DNA from 2 places in the Anaerosinus gibii genome. Region 2 is predicted to be linked to the other one. Evidence: riboswitches for the same ligand, from Rfam matches in the RefSeq annotation. Region 2 holds a riboswitch; the other holds the start of a gene.
What was found. Region 2 has a riboswitch for ZMP and ZTP ahead of P3F81_RS12420 (L-lactate MFS transporter). Riboswitches for the same ligand answer to the same signal wherever they lie in the genome.

Region 1: another riboswitch for ZMP and ZTP. It lies ahead of pflB (formate C-acetyltransferase); the one in region 2 lies ahead of P3F81_RS12420 (L-lactate MFS transporter).

Annotation. Positions count from the first base shown of each region.
Region 1 covers NZ_CP120678.1:675,353-682,658, forward strand. Annotated here, with positions in the region: gene yabN (bifunctional methyltransferase/pyrophosphohydrolase YabN) at 1-1,386, shown strand, start outside; gene P3F81_RS03150 (HU family DNA-binding protein) at 1,487-1,762, shown strand; gene P3F81_RS03155 (response regulator) at 1,840-2,541, shown strand; gene P3F81_RS03160 (SDR family NAD(P)-dependent oxidoreductase) at 2,541-3,284, shown strand; gene P3F81_RS03165 (L,D-transpeptidase family protein) at 3,305-3,940, shown strand; ZMP/ZTP riboswitch at 4,007-4,088, shown strand; gene pflB (formate C-acetyltransferase) at 4,315-6,549, shown strand; gene pflA (pyruvate formate-lyase-activating protein) at 6,536-7,282, shown strand.
Region 2 covers NZ_CP120678.1:2,592,002-2,599,307, reverse strand. Annotated here, with positions in the region: gene dnaB (replicative DNA helicase) at 1-663, shown strand, start outside; gene purB (adenylosuccinate lyase) at 951-2,243, shown strand; gene P3F81_RS12475 (adenylosuccinate synthase) at 2,284-3,567, shown strand; tRNA gene P3F81_RS12470 (tRNA-Lys) at 3,698-3,773, shown strand; tRNA gene P3F81_RS12465 (tRNA-Glu) at 3,778-3,852, shown strand; tRNA gene P3F81_RS12460 (tRNA-Val) at 3,862-3,937, shown strand; tRNA gene P3F81_RS12455 (tRNA-Asp) at 3,956-4,032, shown strand; tRNA gene P3F81_RS12450 (tRNA-Phe) at 4,037-4,112, shown strand; tRNA gene P3F81_RS12445 (tRNA-Lys) at 4,125-4,200, shown strand; tRNA gene P3F81_RS12440 (tRNA-Glu) at 4,205-4,279, shown strand; tRNA gene P3F81_RS12435 (tRNA-Val) at 4,289-4,364, shown strand; gene P3F81_RS12430 (DUF2164 family protein) at 4,446-4,682, shown strand; gene P3F81_RS12425 (hypothetical protein) at 4,745-4,885, opposite strand; ZMP/ZTP riboswitch at 5,150-5,232, shown strand; gene P3F81_RS12420 (L-lactate MFS transporter) at 5,315-6,541, shown strand; tRNA gene P3F81_RS12415 (tRNA-Gly) at 6,651-6,724, shown strand; gene P3F81_RS12410 (hypothetical protein) at 6,783-7,306, opposite strand, start outside.

The DNA.
Region 1 (7,306 bases), 760 kb from region 2:
ACATCGGCTGAAACGCTTTTGCTTAGAACTGCGAAACATCCAACCGTGGAGGAAATGCAAGCTAGAGGTGTTCAGTTTAACTCATATGATTATGTGTATAATACAAAAGAGACCTTTGAAGAGGTCTATCAAACGATTGCAAATGATTGCATAAGTCGTGCACAATGCGGAGAAAATATTGTATACGCTGTTCCAGGCAGTCCGCTGGTTGCTGAAAAAACAGTAGTTTTGATTCGCGAATTAGGTAAAAAACTAAAGGTAAAAGTTAATATTTTAGCTGGAATGAGTTTTATTGAAGTCTTGTATGTTAGATTAGGAATTGATCCGATTGAAGGTCTTACCGTAATTGATAGCAAGGACATTGATCGATTGGTTTGTAGTACAGAAAATGGGATTGTGATTACGCAGGTGTATAACAGTCAAGTTGCATCGGATACAAAATTAAGCTTAATGGAAATTTATCCAGATGATTTTAAAGTCACATTAATTCAAAATTTAGGGTTGCCAAATGAAAAAATAATAGAGATAGCATTGTATGAATTAGATCGGCAAACAGGAATTGATCACTTGACAAGCCTTTATATTCCTCCGTATAAACAATCGCAAGAATGTTTTGATTTAGCTCCGCTTACGGATGTAATGGCAAGACTTCGCTCACCCGGCGGATGTGTATGGGATATTGAGCAAACACATCGTTCGTTAAGGCGAAATCTAATTGAAGAGGTATATGAAGTAGTAGAGGCAATTGATTTTGAAAATGCGGAGCTCTTATGTGAAGAGTTGGGGGATTTGCTTTTACAAATTGTGTTTCATGCACGTATGGCAGAAGAAACAGGGGTTTTTTCGATGCAAGATGTGATTGATGGAATTACAGAAAAATTAATTCGTCGTCATCCCCATGTTTTTGGTGATGTTACAGTACGTGATGCTGGTGAAGTTGTATTGAACTGGGAAGAAATTAAACGCAAAGAAAAAGCAAAAGAACGTACGCATATTCTTGATGGTGTGCCAAAAGATTTACCATCATTAATGCGTGCATATAAATTACAACATAAAGCTGCAAAAGTTGGCTTTGATTGGGATAATATTACCCCAGTTTGGGATAAAATAGAGGAAGAAATTAAAGAATTAAAAGAAGCTATCGCGTTGTCTGATCCAAAAAAAGTAGAAGAAGAATTGGGTGATGTGATATTCTCAATTGTAAATTTATCAAGATTTCTAAAAGTAGATGCTGAAATTGCATTAAATTCGACAAATAATAAATTTGTTAAAAGATTTTCTTATATTGAAAATAAGTTGAAAGATGAAGGAAAATCATGGAAGGAAACAGCGTTAGAAGAGCTTGATAAGTACTGGAATGAGGCGAAAGTCACATTTTTGATGTAATATCACGGTTTTTTTTGTAAAATTTTTTAAAAGAAAGAGGAATAGGCAAATAAACAGCGAATAAAGCTAATCGTAATCATTTCATGAGGAGGATATGTTTGTGAATAAAACTGAATTAGTAGCTAGCGTTGCTGAAAAAGCTGGCTTAACGAAAAAAGATGCTGAAAAAGCGGTGAATGCGCTATTTGCTAGCGTAGAAGAAGCTTTAGTAGCAAATGACAAAGTTCAAGTAATTGGTTTCGGTACTTTCGAAGTTAAAGAACGTGAAGAAAGAAAAGGCCGCAATCCACAAACTGGTGCTGAAATTACAATTCCTGCATCGAAAAACCCTGTTTTCAAAGCAGGTAAAGGTCTTAAAGACGCTGTAAATGCATAATTTATGATAAAAGTCAGGTCGCGAGATCTGGCTTTTATTGTGTATTGGGATAATAATATCATGAGGGGTCGTGTAAGATGAAGCAAGAAATCCTTATTGTCGATGATGAACAATCGATTCGTGAATTATTAAAATTTAATTTAGAGAAAGCCGGTTATATTATAAGACTTGCGGATAATGGAAAAAGTGCATTAGAAGAAGTTGGCTTAAAGACGGATTTAATCCTTTTAGATTTAATGTTGCCTGAATTGGATGGACTGGAAGTATGCCGTAGATTAAAGGGAGATGTAAAGACATCCAGTATTCCGATTATTATGCTGACAGCAAAAAATGAAGAAATTGATAAAATTCTTGGTTTAGAATTAGGAGCGGATGATTACTTAACGAAACCTTTTAGCCCAAGAGAGTTAATTGCGCGAATTAAAGCAGTACTCAGAAGGAGTAATAAAGATACGACAGTTGTTGGTGAATTTAAAGTCGGCAATTTAAAAATGAATTTTAGCACATATAAAACATTTATTGGAAGAACACAGATAGAATTGACCCCAAAAGAATATGAATTACTGAAGTTGTTTATTACGAATATTGATCGGGCATATTCTCGTGAAGAACTACTGGATAAAATATGGGGATATGAATATTATGGAGATACGAGAACTGTAGATGTACATGTGCGTCATTTACGTGCAAAGCTTAGTATTGAATCTCAGTTAGCAGAAGCAATTGAAACAGTACGTGGTGTTGGCTATAGATTTACAGATTTGAAAGGCAGTCAATGATGGAAAAAAAAGTTGCGGTAATCACAGGGGGAACTTCAGGAATTGGGCTTGCTGCTGCAAAATGCTTATTGCGCGACGGATATCAAATCGTTCTCATTGGTCGGTCAGAGACGAGGGGAAAGCTGGCAGTAAAATTGCTTGGGGAAAACGCTGCATTCTTTTCTGGTGATGTTAGTAAAGTCAGCGAATGCAAGCGGTTAGCTAAAAAAATAGATGCAAGTTATGGACAGATACATACATTGGTGAACAGTGCGGGCATTTATCTTGAAAAATCTATTGGCGATATGACGGAAGAAGATTTTTTAGCTGTCATGGATACGAATGTAAAAGGAACATATTTTATGTGTAAGGAATGTTTGCCGTTACTTGCGAAAGATGGCACTGCCTCTATTGTTAATGTGTCTTCAGATGCAGGCTTAAAAGGGAATTATCTTTGTAGTGCTTATTGTGCTTCAAAGGGAGCTGTAACACTATTTACAAAGGCTTTAGCGTTAGAAGTTGCGGCAGAAGGTATTCGGGTAAACTGTGTATGTCCGGCTGATATTGATACGCCAATGACGCGAGCACAATTTATTCAAAATGTAGATGAATCTATGCAGTTAAAAGCGATGTGTGATGTGTATCCACTGGGGCGGATTGGAACTCCAGAAGAGGTGGCAGAAACTATCGCTTTTTTAGTATCTGAAAAAGCTGCTTTTGTAACAGGTGCAGCCTGGAGTATTGATGGTGGAATAACAGCATAAAAGAAAAGGTGTGAGGACTGATGAAGAAGGTTTTATCAGAAGAGATAGCACTATTTGCGATATGCGCTTCATTTTTTGCAACAGAAGTTGAGGCAGGTACATTGTTAGATAAAAGTGATCAAATTGTATTAGTGCGGGCAAAAGAGACGCTGGCTAAAGTAGGTTTTTATGAAAAAAATAATAAAAGTCATTGGATTGAAAAATGGCAGACGAGCGGTTACATTGGAAGAAATGGGCTAACGACGGATAAACATGAAGGCGATGGGAAAACGCCAATTGGTGTATATGATCTTGGTTTAGCTTTTGGCGTAGAAAAAAATCCTGGAACAAAAATTCCCTATAAAGAACTCGATGAAAAAGATGTGTGGGTCGATGATATAAATTCTAAGTATTATAATCGATATGTGAGAAGTGATATTGCTGATAAAGATTGGATTTCAGAGGAACATTTATGCAATTATAAAGAAAGTTATACTTATGCAATTGTAATTGAATATAATACTCAGCCGATTGTGAGAGGAGCTGGTTCAGCAGTTTTTTTACATGTTGAAACTAAGGAACCTACAGCGGGATGTGTGAGTATTCCAAAAAAATATATGAAAAAGTTTTTGCAACTATTAAAACCAGGTGCTAAAATTATTATTACCAGGTACTAAATTTTGCTTGACAATATTATTAGCTATATGTATAATCAAAATTGTTATAATAAATAATTCATATGACAGGCAATATAGGACTGACGGATAAGTGGAGCACCACATGGACTATATTGTAAAATAGAAGCCGACCGTCTGGGCATTTTTCGTTTATGCTTAGATGGTTTTTTTGTACCATGAGTCAATTTTAATAAAGAGTTTTTAAGTGAAATGGAATATGGATTGGCGGATATAGCGTGGTAGATGATCACGTGAACTATATGGTGAGAGAATTCGACCGCCTGGGCATGGAGTTTTATATTTTGCTCAGGGGGTCTTTCTATATGATAAACAAGGTATTCTAAATATAGCTAAGATTGGAAAGGGTGGTTTTCATGGATTTTGAATATTGGCAAGGTTTTAATGAGGGTAGATGGCAACAAATTATTGATGTAAGAAATTTTATTCAAGCAAATTATAAGCCTTATGATGGCAACGCAGATTTCTTAGCAGGGATTACTGATAAAACAAAAAGAGTATGGGATAAATGTCTGGATTTATTAGCACTTGAACACGAAAAAGGTGGTGTTCTTGATGTAGATACAACGAAAGTTTCTAAGATTGTATCGCATAAAGCTGGATACATTGACAAAGAGAATGAAGTGATTTTGGGACTTCAGACGGAAAAACCATTATGCCGTGGTGTTGTTGTAAACGGTGGAGAACGTATGGCTGAGCAGGCTTGTAGTGAATATGGCTATACACTAAGCCCTGAAATTAAAGAGATTTACACGAATCATGCAACTACGCATAATAGTGCAGTATTTAGTGTTTATACTCCAGAGATGCGCAAGGCTCGTAAATTAGGAATTATTACAGGTCTTCCTGATGCGTATGGTAGAGGGAGAATTATTGGCGATTATCGTCGTATTGCTCTCTATGGAATTGATGTTCTTATTGAAAAAAAACAACGTGATTTGGATGTTTTATTTGATAAACCTATGGATGAAGAAACGTTGCGTAGCCGTAGTGAAATTGCTCAGCAAATAAAAGCGCTTAAAGATATGATTGCTATGGCAAAAGAATATGGCTGTGATATTGCAAGGCCAGCAAGAAATGCAAAAGAAGCAGTCCAAGCTGTATACTTTGGTTATTTAGCCGCAATTAAAGAACAAAATGGAGCGGCAATGTCGATTGGCCGTGTTTCTACGTTCTTAGATATCTATATTGAACGCGACTTGAAAAAGGGTATTTTAACAGAAGAAACAGCACAAGAATTGATGGATCAATTTGTCATTAAACTTCGTTTGGCAAGAATGCTTAGAACCCCAGAATACAACGAATTATTTGCTGGTGATCCGTTATGGGTAACCGAATCTATCGGTGGAATTGGTCAAGATGGCCGTAGCATGGTAACAAAAAGTTCTTACCGTATTTTGCATACGTTATATAACCTTGGCCCAGCACCAGAACCGAATCTAACTGTATTATGGTCAGATAAATTACCGGAAAATTTTAAGAAGTTTTGTGCGCAGGTTTCGATTGATACAAGTGCAATTCAATATGAGAATGATGAAATTATGCGTCCAATTTACGGCGATGATTATGGAATTGCCTGCTGTGTATCTGCAATGCAAATTGGCGGACAAATGCAATTCTTTGGCGCACGGGCAAATTTAGCAAAATCTTTATTATTAGCAATCAATGGTGGTAAAGATGAAAATACAGCTGAACAATTATCACCATCGATGCCAATCTTGACAGATGAATATTTGGATTACGATAAAGTGCGTAAAAATTATTCTGAGGTATTAGAATGGTTGGCAGAGTTATATGTAAACACGATGAATTTAATTCATTTCATGCATGATCGTCATGCATATGAAGCGGGACAAATGGCGCTTCATCATAGCGAAGTAAAACGTTTGATGGCGTTTGGTGTAGCAGGATTATCCGTTGCAGTAGATTCTTTAAGTGCGATTCGCTACGCGAAAGTAAAAGCAATTCGTGATGAAAATGGAATTGCAAAAGATTTTGCAATTGAGGGTGATTTCCCTAAGTATGGGAACAATGATGAACGCGTTGATAGTATGGTAAAAGAATTAACGCATGAATTTATTACAAAACTTAGAAAGCATCCTGCATATCGTAATGCAGAGCATACTTTATCTGTGCTTACGATTACTTCGAATGTTATGTATGGCAAGAAAACGGGAGCTACTCCAGACGGGCGTAAAGCTGGTGAAGCTTTTGCACCTGGGGCAAATCCTATGCATGGACGTGATCAACATGGAGCATTGGCGGCGATGAAATCGGTAACAAATATTTCTTATAGCGATTGCCGTGACGGTATTTCTTATACTTTCTCCATCGTACCAGGAGCCTTGGGCAAGACTGCTGAAGAACGCAGGAAAAACCTCGTTGCTTTGCTAGACGGTTATTCCTTATTAAAAGGACACCATATCAATATCAATGTATTTGATCGTTCGTTGTTAGAAGCGGCAATGCAAGAGCCGGAAAAATATCCACAACTTACGATTCGCGTTTCTGGTTATGCGGTTAATTTCGTGAAATTGAGTAAAGCACATCAATTAGAAGTGATTCGCAGGACTTTCTATGACGCAGTCTAATCTTGTTGGGTATTATCACTCAAAGGAAACCTTTGGTACAGTAGATGGCAGAGGTATTCGTTATGTATTATTTTTAACAAAATGCGGACTAGGCTGTGCGTTTTGTCATAATCCAGATACCTGGCAAGCGGGTGAAAAGACGATAACCGTGGATGAAGTCATTAGTGATTACAAGCAGTATGAATCTTTTTATCAGTCCACTAATGGCGGCATTACCATTAGTGGTGGTGAGCCGCTTTTACAGGCAGAGTTTGTAGCTGAACTTTTAAGAAAATGTAAACAAGCAGGAATTCATACAACGCTTGATACGGCTGGATTTTATTCGAAGGAAGCACTTGAAAAGGTTTTGCCCTATTGCGATCAGATTCTATTTTCTTTAAAGGCTGCGAACATAGATACGCATAAATATTTAACGGTAACAGATAATGTGACGATATTAGAAAACTTGCAATATGCCGCTTTACATGCTCCAGTTATCGTAAGATATGTCGTTGTACCAACGGTGAATGATTCATTGTCAGAAATAAAAACGTTGGCACAGATATTGAAAAGGTTTGCTCCCAATGCTAAAGTGGAATTGCTAGGCTATCATATTATGGGAAAATATAAATGGGATAACTTGCAGTTGGAGTATAAATTGTCAGAGGTAAATCCAGCGGGCAAAAAGGATTTAGCAAAAGTTCGTGAAATTCTTGAAAATGAAAATATTTCAATGTTAATTGCCTATGAATAAAAAAATCCGCGTGTTTTCACGCGG
Region 2 (7,306 bases):
GGGATCAGGGAGAAGAAGGCTGTTGCTTTTTTCTCGCTTGAAATGTCGAAAGAGCAGCTTGTTCAACGTATGATTTGTTCTGAAGCGCCGATTGATTCACAACGGCTTAGAGTTGGGGATTTAGAAGACCGCGATTGGACGAAACTGATTGGTGCGGCAGATAAATTGGCATCTTCACCAATTTTTATTGATGATACGCCAGGAATTACTGTTATGGAGATGCGTTCGAAAGCTCGAAGATTAAAAATTGAGCATGATTTACAGTTGATTATCATTGACTATTTACAATTGATGCAGGGCAGTGGCAGTAAAGGTTCGGATAACAGACAACAAGAAATTTCCGAAATTTCACGTTCTCTTAAAGCGTTGGCGCGTGAGCTTAATGTTCCAGTGATTGCGCTTTCACAGCTTAGTCGTAGCGTTGAATCCCGACAAGTAAAAAAACCGATGCTCAGTGACTTGCGTGAATCAGGATCTCTAGAGCAAGATGCGGATATTGTGGCATTTTTATATCGCGAAGATTACTATGATCCTGATACGGAAAATAAAAATATTACTGATATTATCATAGCGAAACATCGTAATGGGCCTGTAGATACGGTGCAATTATTCTTCCATAAACACTTTACAAAATTCTGTGATTTGTCTCGTTTGCAAAATTAAATCTAGGCTAAAGGGACCCTATTTCAAAGAAAATCCAATGAATGTGGATATTTGTTCTAGAAATAGGGCTTTTGTCATTACAGACTAATAAGTATTTGACACTACTTGCAAATAAATGCTATGATAATCAAGGATAAGAAGAGAATAAATTTAGAGACACAAATGCAGGCGTAAATTTTATGCCTATTTGCGTTGTTTTTTTGTGTTTGGGCAATACTATTTGTTGATACATTTTGCATTCACGTGGCATAGAAATGTCAGTGATATATTGAGGAGGATATTGAGGAATGATTGAACGTTATACCAACCCTGAGATGGGTGCTATCTGGACTCTACAACATGAATTTGAAGTAATGCTTGATATTGAAATTGCTGCTTGTGAAGCTATGGCCGAACTTGGTCAAATTCCTAAAGAAGCGGTAAAAAATATTAGAGAGAAAGCGACTTTCGATCTTGATAGAGTGAAAGAAATTGAAAAAGTAACAAATCATGATATTATTGCATTTTTAACAAATGTGGCTGAATATGTAGGCGACGATTCAAAATACATACACAAAGGGTTGACTTCAAGTGATGTTAAAGATACAGCACTTGGGGTAATGATGAAACGCTCTGCTGATATCATTATTGAAGATTTAGAAAAATTCCGTGATGTATTAAAACGTCGTGCGGCGGAACACAAATATACAGTTTGCATTGGCAGAACACATGGGATTCATGCTGAGCCAATGACATTAGGATTAAAATTTGCACTTTGGTTAGATGAAGTGGAACGTAATATTGTACGTGTAAAAGCAGCAAGAGAAAGCGTTGCAGTAGGCAAAATTTCTGGTGCTGTTGGAACGTATGCAAACATTGATCCATTCATCGAAAAATACGTTTGTGAAAAAATGGGTATTAAAGCAGCTAATCTAGCTACACAAGTTATTCAAAGAGATCGCCATGCCGAATATATGACATCTCTTGCTATCGTGGCAAGTTCACTTGAAAAATTTGCGACAGAAGTTCGTAACTTGCAAAGAACAGACATCCGTGAAGTTGAAGAATACTTCAGCCCAGGCCAAAAGGGTTCTTCAGCAATGCCGCATAAACGTAACCCAATTACTTGCGAACGCGTAGCAGGGCTTGCTCGTATCGTTCGTGGTAACGCACTTGCATCTTTAGAGAACGTATCTTTATGGCATGAACGTGATATTACGCATTCTTCCGTAGAACGTGTAATTTTACCAGACAGCACAATTACTGTGGATTATTGCTTACGCAAATTCACAAATATTGTGGATAAATTATTGGTATATCCAGATGCAATGAAAGCAAATATTGAAAAAACTGGCGGACTTATTTTCAGTCAACGCTTATTGCTTGCGATTGTAAGTAAAGGTGTACTTCGTGAAGATGCATATAAATGGGTACAAAGAAATGCAATGGCGAAATGGATGGAAGGCCAAGATTTCAAAACAAATGTATTTAACGATGAAGATATTAAAAAATACTTGTCTCACGAAGAAATTGAGGCTTGCTTTGAGTATTCTTACTACTTACGCTATGTAGATACTATCATGGCTCGTTTCGGTCTATAATAAAAGCTGCTTTTGTGGGCTTAATAAAGAGGTGTATATTATGTCATCAGTTGTCGTAATGGGAACCCAATGGGGCGATGAAGGTAAAGGTAAAATCGTTGACTATTTAGCTGAAAAAGCTGATGTTGTCGTTCGTTATCAAGGTGGCAGCAATGCAGGTCATACTGTTGTTGTAAAAGGAAAAGAATTTAAATTACGTTTATTGCCATCGGGTATTCTATATAAAGGGAAAAAATGCGTAATCGCCAATGGCGTAGTTATTGATCCTGGGGTATTGCTTGAAGAAATGGACGGAATGGTAGCAAAAGGTGTATCCATTGATGATATCCGAATTTCAAACCGTGCCCATGTCATTATGCCATATCATAAAGCGATTGATGAGCTATTCGAGGAAGCTCGTGGCGATAAAAAGATTGGTACGACAAAACGCGGGATTGGTCCGTGTTATATCGATAAAGATGATCGCATAGGAATTCGTATTGTTGATTTAATGGATGAAGAAGAATTCAGTGCAAAACTAAAAACAAATCTTGCGATTAAAAATAAATTATTAAAAGCTGTTTATAACCATGAAGGTTTTGACTTTGAAACAGTGAAAAAAGAGTATCTTGGCTATGCAGATCGTTTACGTAAACATGTAGTCGATACGTCTTCTTTACTAAATAAAGAATTAAATGCGGGCAAAAAAGTACTATTTGAGGGCGCGCAAGCAACTATGCTTGATCTTGACCATGGTACTTACCCTTATGTTACATCTTCGCATCCGATTTCAGGTGGTGTATCTGTAGGGGCAGGCATTGGTCCTAATAAAATTAATACAGTGGTCGGTGTAGTAAAAGCTTACACGACGCGTGTTGGTGAAGGCCCATTCCCAACTGAACAATTAAATGAATATGGTGAAAAAATTCGTGAATGTGGTCGTGAATTTGGCACAGTTACGGGGCGTTCCCGTCGTTGTGGATGGTTTGATGCATGTGTAGTTCGCTACGCAGGTCAATTAAGTGGCATTGACTATATGGCAATCACGCGTTTAGATATCTTAGATACATTTGATAAAATCAAAATGTGTGTAGGATATAAATATAAAGGCGAAATTCTAGATGAAATGCCTGCAAGCTTAAAAGTATTAGGGGAAGTTGAGCCTATATATGAAACATTTGAAGGTTGGATGACAGATATTTCTGGCACTCAATCCTATGATGAATTACCTGAAAAAGCTCGTAAATATATTGAACGCATGGCAGAGGTAACAGGAATTAAGATTGGTATTGTTTCTGTTGGTCCAGGTCGCGAGCAAACAATTGTATTAAAAGAAGTGTTTTAAGTTTAGTTCAGATAGATCTAAATGTGTATGAAATAGGGAATGGGAAGGTAATCTTATCCATTCCTTATTTTCAAAAAAAATGTTGACAAGCATATTTATCTGCATTATAATATTGTCTTGTGAGTAATACGATCCACTAGCTCAGTCGGTAGAGCACCTGACTTTTAATCAGGGTGTCCCGCGTTCGAGTCGCGGGTGGATCACCATTGTGGCCCGTTGGTCAAGCGGTTAAGACACCGCCCTTTCACGGCGGCTTCACGAGTTCGAATCTCGTACGGGTCACCAATTTCATATGGGCGATTAGCTCAGCTGGGAGAGCGCCTGCCTTACAAGCAGGATGTCAGCAGTTCGATCCTGTTATCGCCCACCACTCACCTTTTTGTTTTTTGGCCCGGTAGTTTAGTTGGTTAGAATGCCGCCCTGTCACGGCGGAGGTCAGGGGTTCAAGTCCCCTTCGGGTCGCCATTTTGGCTCTGTAGCTCAGTCGGTAGAGCAGAGGACTGAAAATCCTCGTGTCAGTGGTTCGATTCCACTCGGAGCCACCATTTAAATTTTTTGATCCACTAGCTCAGTCGGTAGAGCACCTGACTTTTAATCAGGGTGTCCCGCGTTCGAGTCGCGGGTGGATCACCATTGTGGCCCGTTGGTCAAGCGGTTAAGACACCGCCCTTTCACGGCGGCTTCACGAGTTCGAATCTCGTACGGGTCACCATTTTTCCATGGGCGATTAGCTCAGCTGGGAGAGCGCCTGCCTTACAAGCAGGATGTCAGCAGTTCGATCCTGTTATCGCCCACCATAAGCTTATATACTCTATTCGATTTAGAATAGAGTTTATTTTTTTATCCAATAGGGCTATCTAAATAAAAGGATTGATAATATGGCCGATTTTAAATTAGATAAACAGAGAAATAAGGAAGCTTTGGAAAGGATTAGAGAATTTTTTTTAGAAGAAACAGGGACGAGATTAAGTGATTTTAAAGCACAATTTTACCTTGATTTTATGTTAGAAGAAATAGGTGAGTTCGTTTATGAACAAGCGCTTGCAGATTGTCATGCCTTGATGACAGATAAGATTGAAGATTTATTTTTACTTGAATATAAAAAGAAACGTTGAAATAAAAAGAACGCAATAAAAATTGCGTTCTTTAATATTTTACGTATAAAGCTTATCGGAAATTAAGCTTCTTTTTTTGTTTGAGATTTACAATCGCGACATTGTGGTTGATAGCAATCGTATTCTTCGGGGGATACAGCTGCATTGGCATAACATTTACCTTCAAAACAATACTGGCAAGAGGAAACTTTTTCTTGTTTCATAGAGGACACAACCTTTCGTATATACTATAGTTATATTATATATTCCTTTTAAAATTAGTAAATGGGATTACAAAATGTATACAAAATATTTTTAATGAAATACTGCTGTATACAAAATATTGTTTTGTTAAAACTACTAGTAACAGCTTAAAAGTTTATTAATTTTAGTTTGTGCATTTTCAGTTGGTTTATTATATAGTTTTAATTAAATTTATTTTTATTGACAGTATAATTTATGCTTGTTATAATTCCTATATAAATGAATATGCCGTGCAGAACTGACGGATATAGTGGAAGTGACCACGTGAACTGCATAGCAATGAAAGCCGACCGTCTGGGCAAAGAGAATGATGCTCAGGCGGTTTTTTGTCGTTTGGGTAGATTTCTCTAAAATCTTTAGTGTTAATTAAAGGAAGGATGGTTGATTTTATGAGAAATCGTTGGTTAATTGCTTTAGCCGCTATTGGTATCCACATCTGCATTGGAAGTGTTTATGCATGGAGCGTTCTTACGCGTCCGATTATGCAGGAGATGGGATTTTCTTTAAAAGAAACGACATGGGCATTTTCTTTAGCTATTTTATTTTTGGGGCTTTCGGCTGGATTTTTAGGTGATTTCGTAGAAAAATATGGACCGAAAAAAAGTGGTCTTGTTTCAATGTGCTTTTTTGGATTAGGGATGTTTGGTACTGCCTTTGCCTTTTATCAACAATCATTGATGCTTTTGTATTTATTCTATGGTGTAATTGGCGGGATAGGTTTGGGTGTGGGATATATCACACCAGTATCGACACTTGTAAAATATTTTCCGAATAACCGTGGATTTGCCACCGGGCTTGCAATTATGGGATTTGGATTTGCCAGCTTAATTGCAGGGCCAGTCATGCAGCATTTAACGGCAACGTATGGCTTGGTTTATAATTTTTTAATTTTAGGCTTTGTTTATATGCTAGTTATGGGCGCTTCAGCATTATATTTAAAACCGCCTGTTGAGAATGAGATCGTAATAAAAAATAAAATTCATTGCAATGTCCATGGATTTATGGCAAATGAAGCATTAAAAACATGGCAATTTAGCGCACTTTGGTGGATTTTTTTTGTGAATATTACTTGTGGTATTGGCCTTTTAGCGGTAGCATCTCCAATGGCGCAAGAGGTTGTACAAATGTCGGCCGCTGAGGCTGCTGCTATTGTTGGTGTGATTGGATTAGTGAATGGACTTGGGCGTATTGTTTGGTCTACTGTTTCTGATTATATTGGAAGAGGGTTCACCTATGTTTTATTCTTTTTTATTCAAATGATAGCCTTTTGGAGGCTGGCTCTAACTACAGATGCACTTGTTTTTCAAGGTTTGATTCTCTTGATTATCAGCTGCTATGGAGGAGGTTTTTCCTGCATGCCAGCATATCTTAGTGATATTTTTGGAACTAAGCAGCTGAGTGCAATTCATGGGCGCATTCTTACTGCATGGGGAATTGCAGGGGTAGTCGGTCCATCATTAGTTTCTTTGTTTCGTGAAACGACAAATGGCTATAGCACAATTTTATATTTTTTCGTTGTTTGTTTTTTCGTAAATGCCTTTATTGCATTGATATTAAAATATAAAGGAAAACATATAGCTGCAAAATCAGCTAATACAGTTGTAAAAACGGCGTGAAGCTAAGAAATATTTAAACAAGCTTGGTAACATCTTAAATATTGCAAAAACAATAAGATTTAATTGAATTTTCTAAAGAAAAGTGGTAAACTTAATAAGTGTTAAATAGGCGGGCGTAGTTCAATGGTAGAACATCAGCTTCCCAAGCTGAATACGAGGGTTCGATTCCCTTCGCCCGCTCCATAGAGAATATAAGCCCTCACGGCAGTTGTCGTGAGGGCTATTTTTATGTGTCTGCACCTTATTTGCACCTTATAGGGAAATATGAGTTTAGTATAATTTGAAAATATTCAATAAAATTTTCTTTTGAAAAAGGTTCTGCGTGATAGTTTTTGATAAATTCATCGACTTTATCTTCATGTAAGAGTAAATTCTTTATTCCATTAGCACTTTTTCGTTGACCATTATGTTTACCTTCAATTTTCTTATAGCGATCATTATATTTGGCTTTAATATATTTGATAAAATCGGTTTTGGATATTTCTTGCTCCAATGGAATTTTCATATTAAACCATTTAGTATATTTTTGATAAAATATTTCTGTAAAAGTATTATTATCCGAAGAATCTTCTTCACAGTATTCACTAATAAATTTATCAATTTCTTCTTTATGATTAATTATTTTCTTTTGTGGAATGGTTTCATTATAAAGTAGATCAAGTCCATAGTTTAAAAAACCAGTAACTAGAAAAAATAATTCATATGAATCTAATTTTTCATAAACTGCGTTTTCTAAATTCCCTGTACAATCAATAGTATCGTATT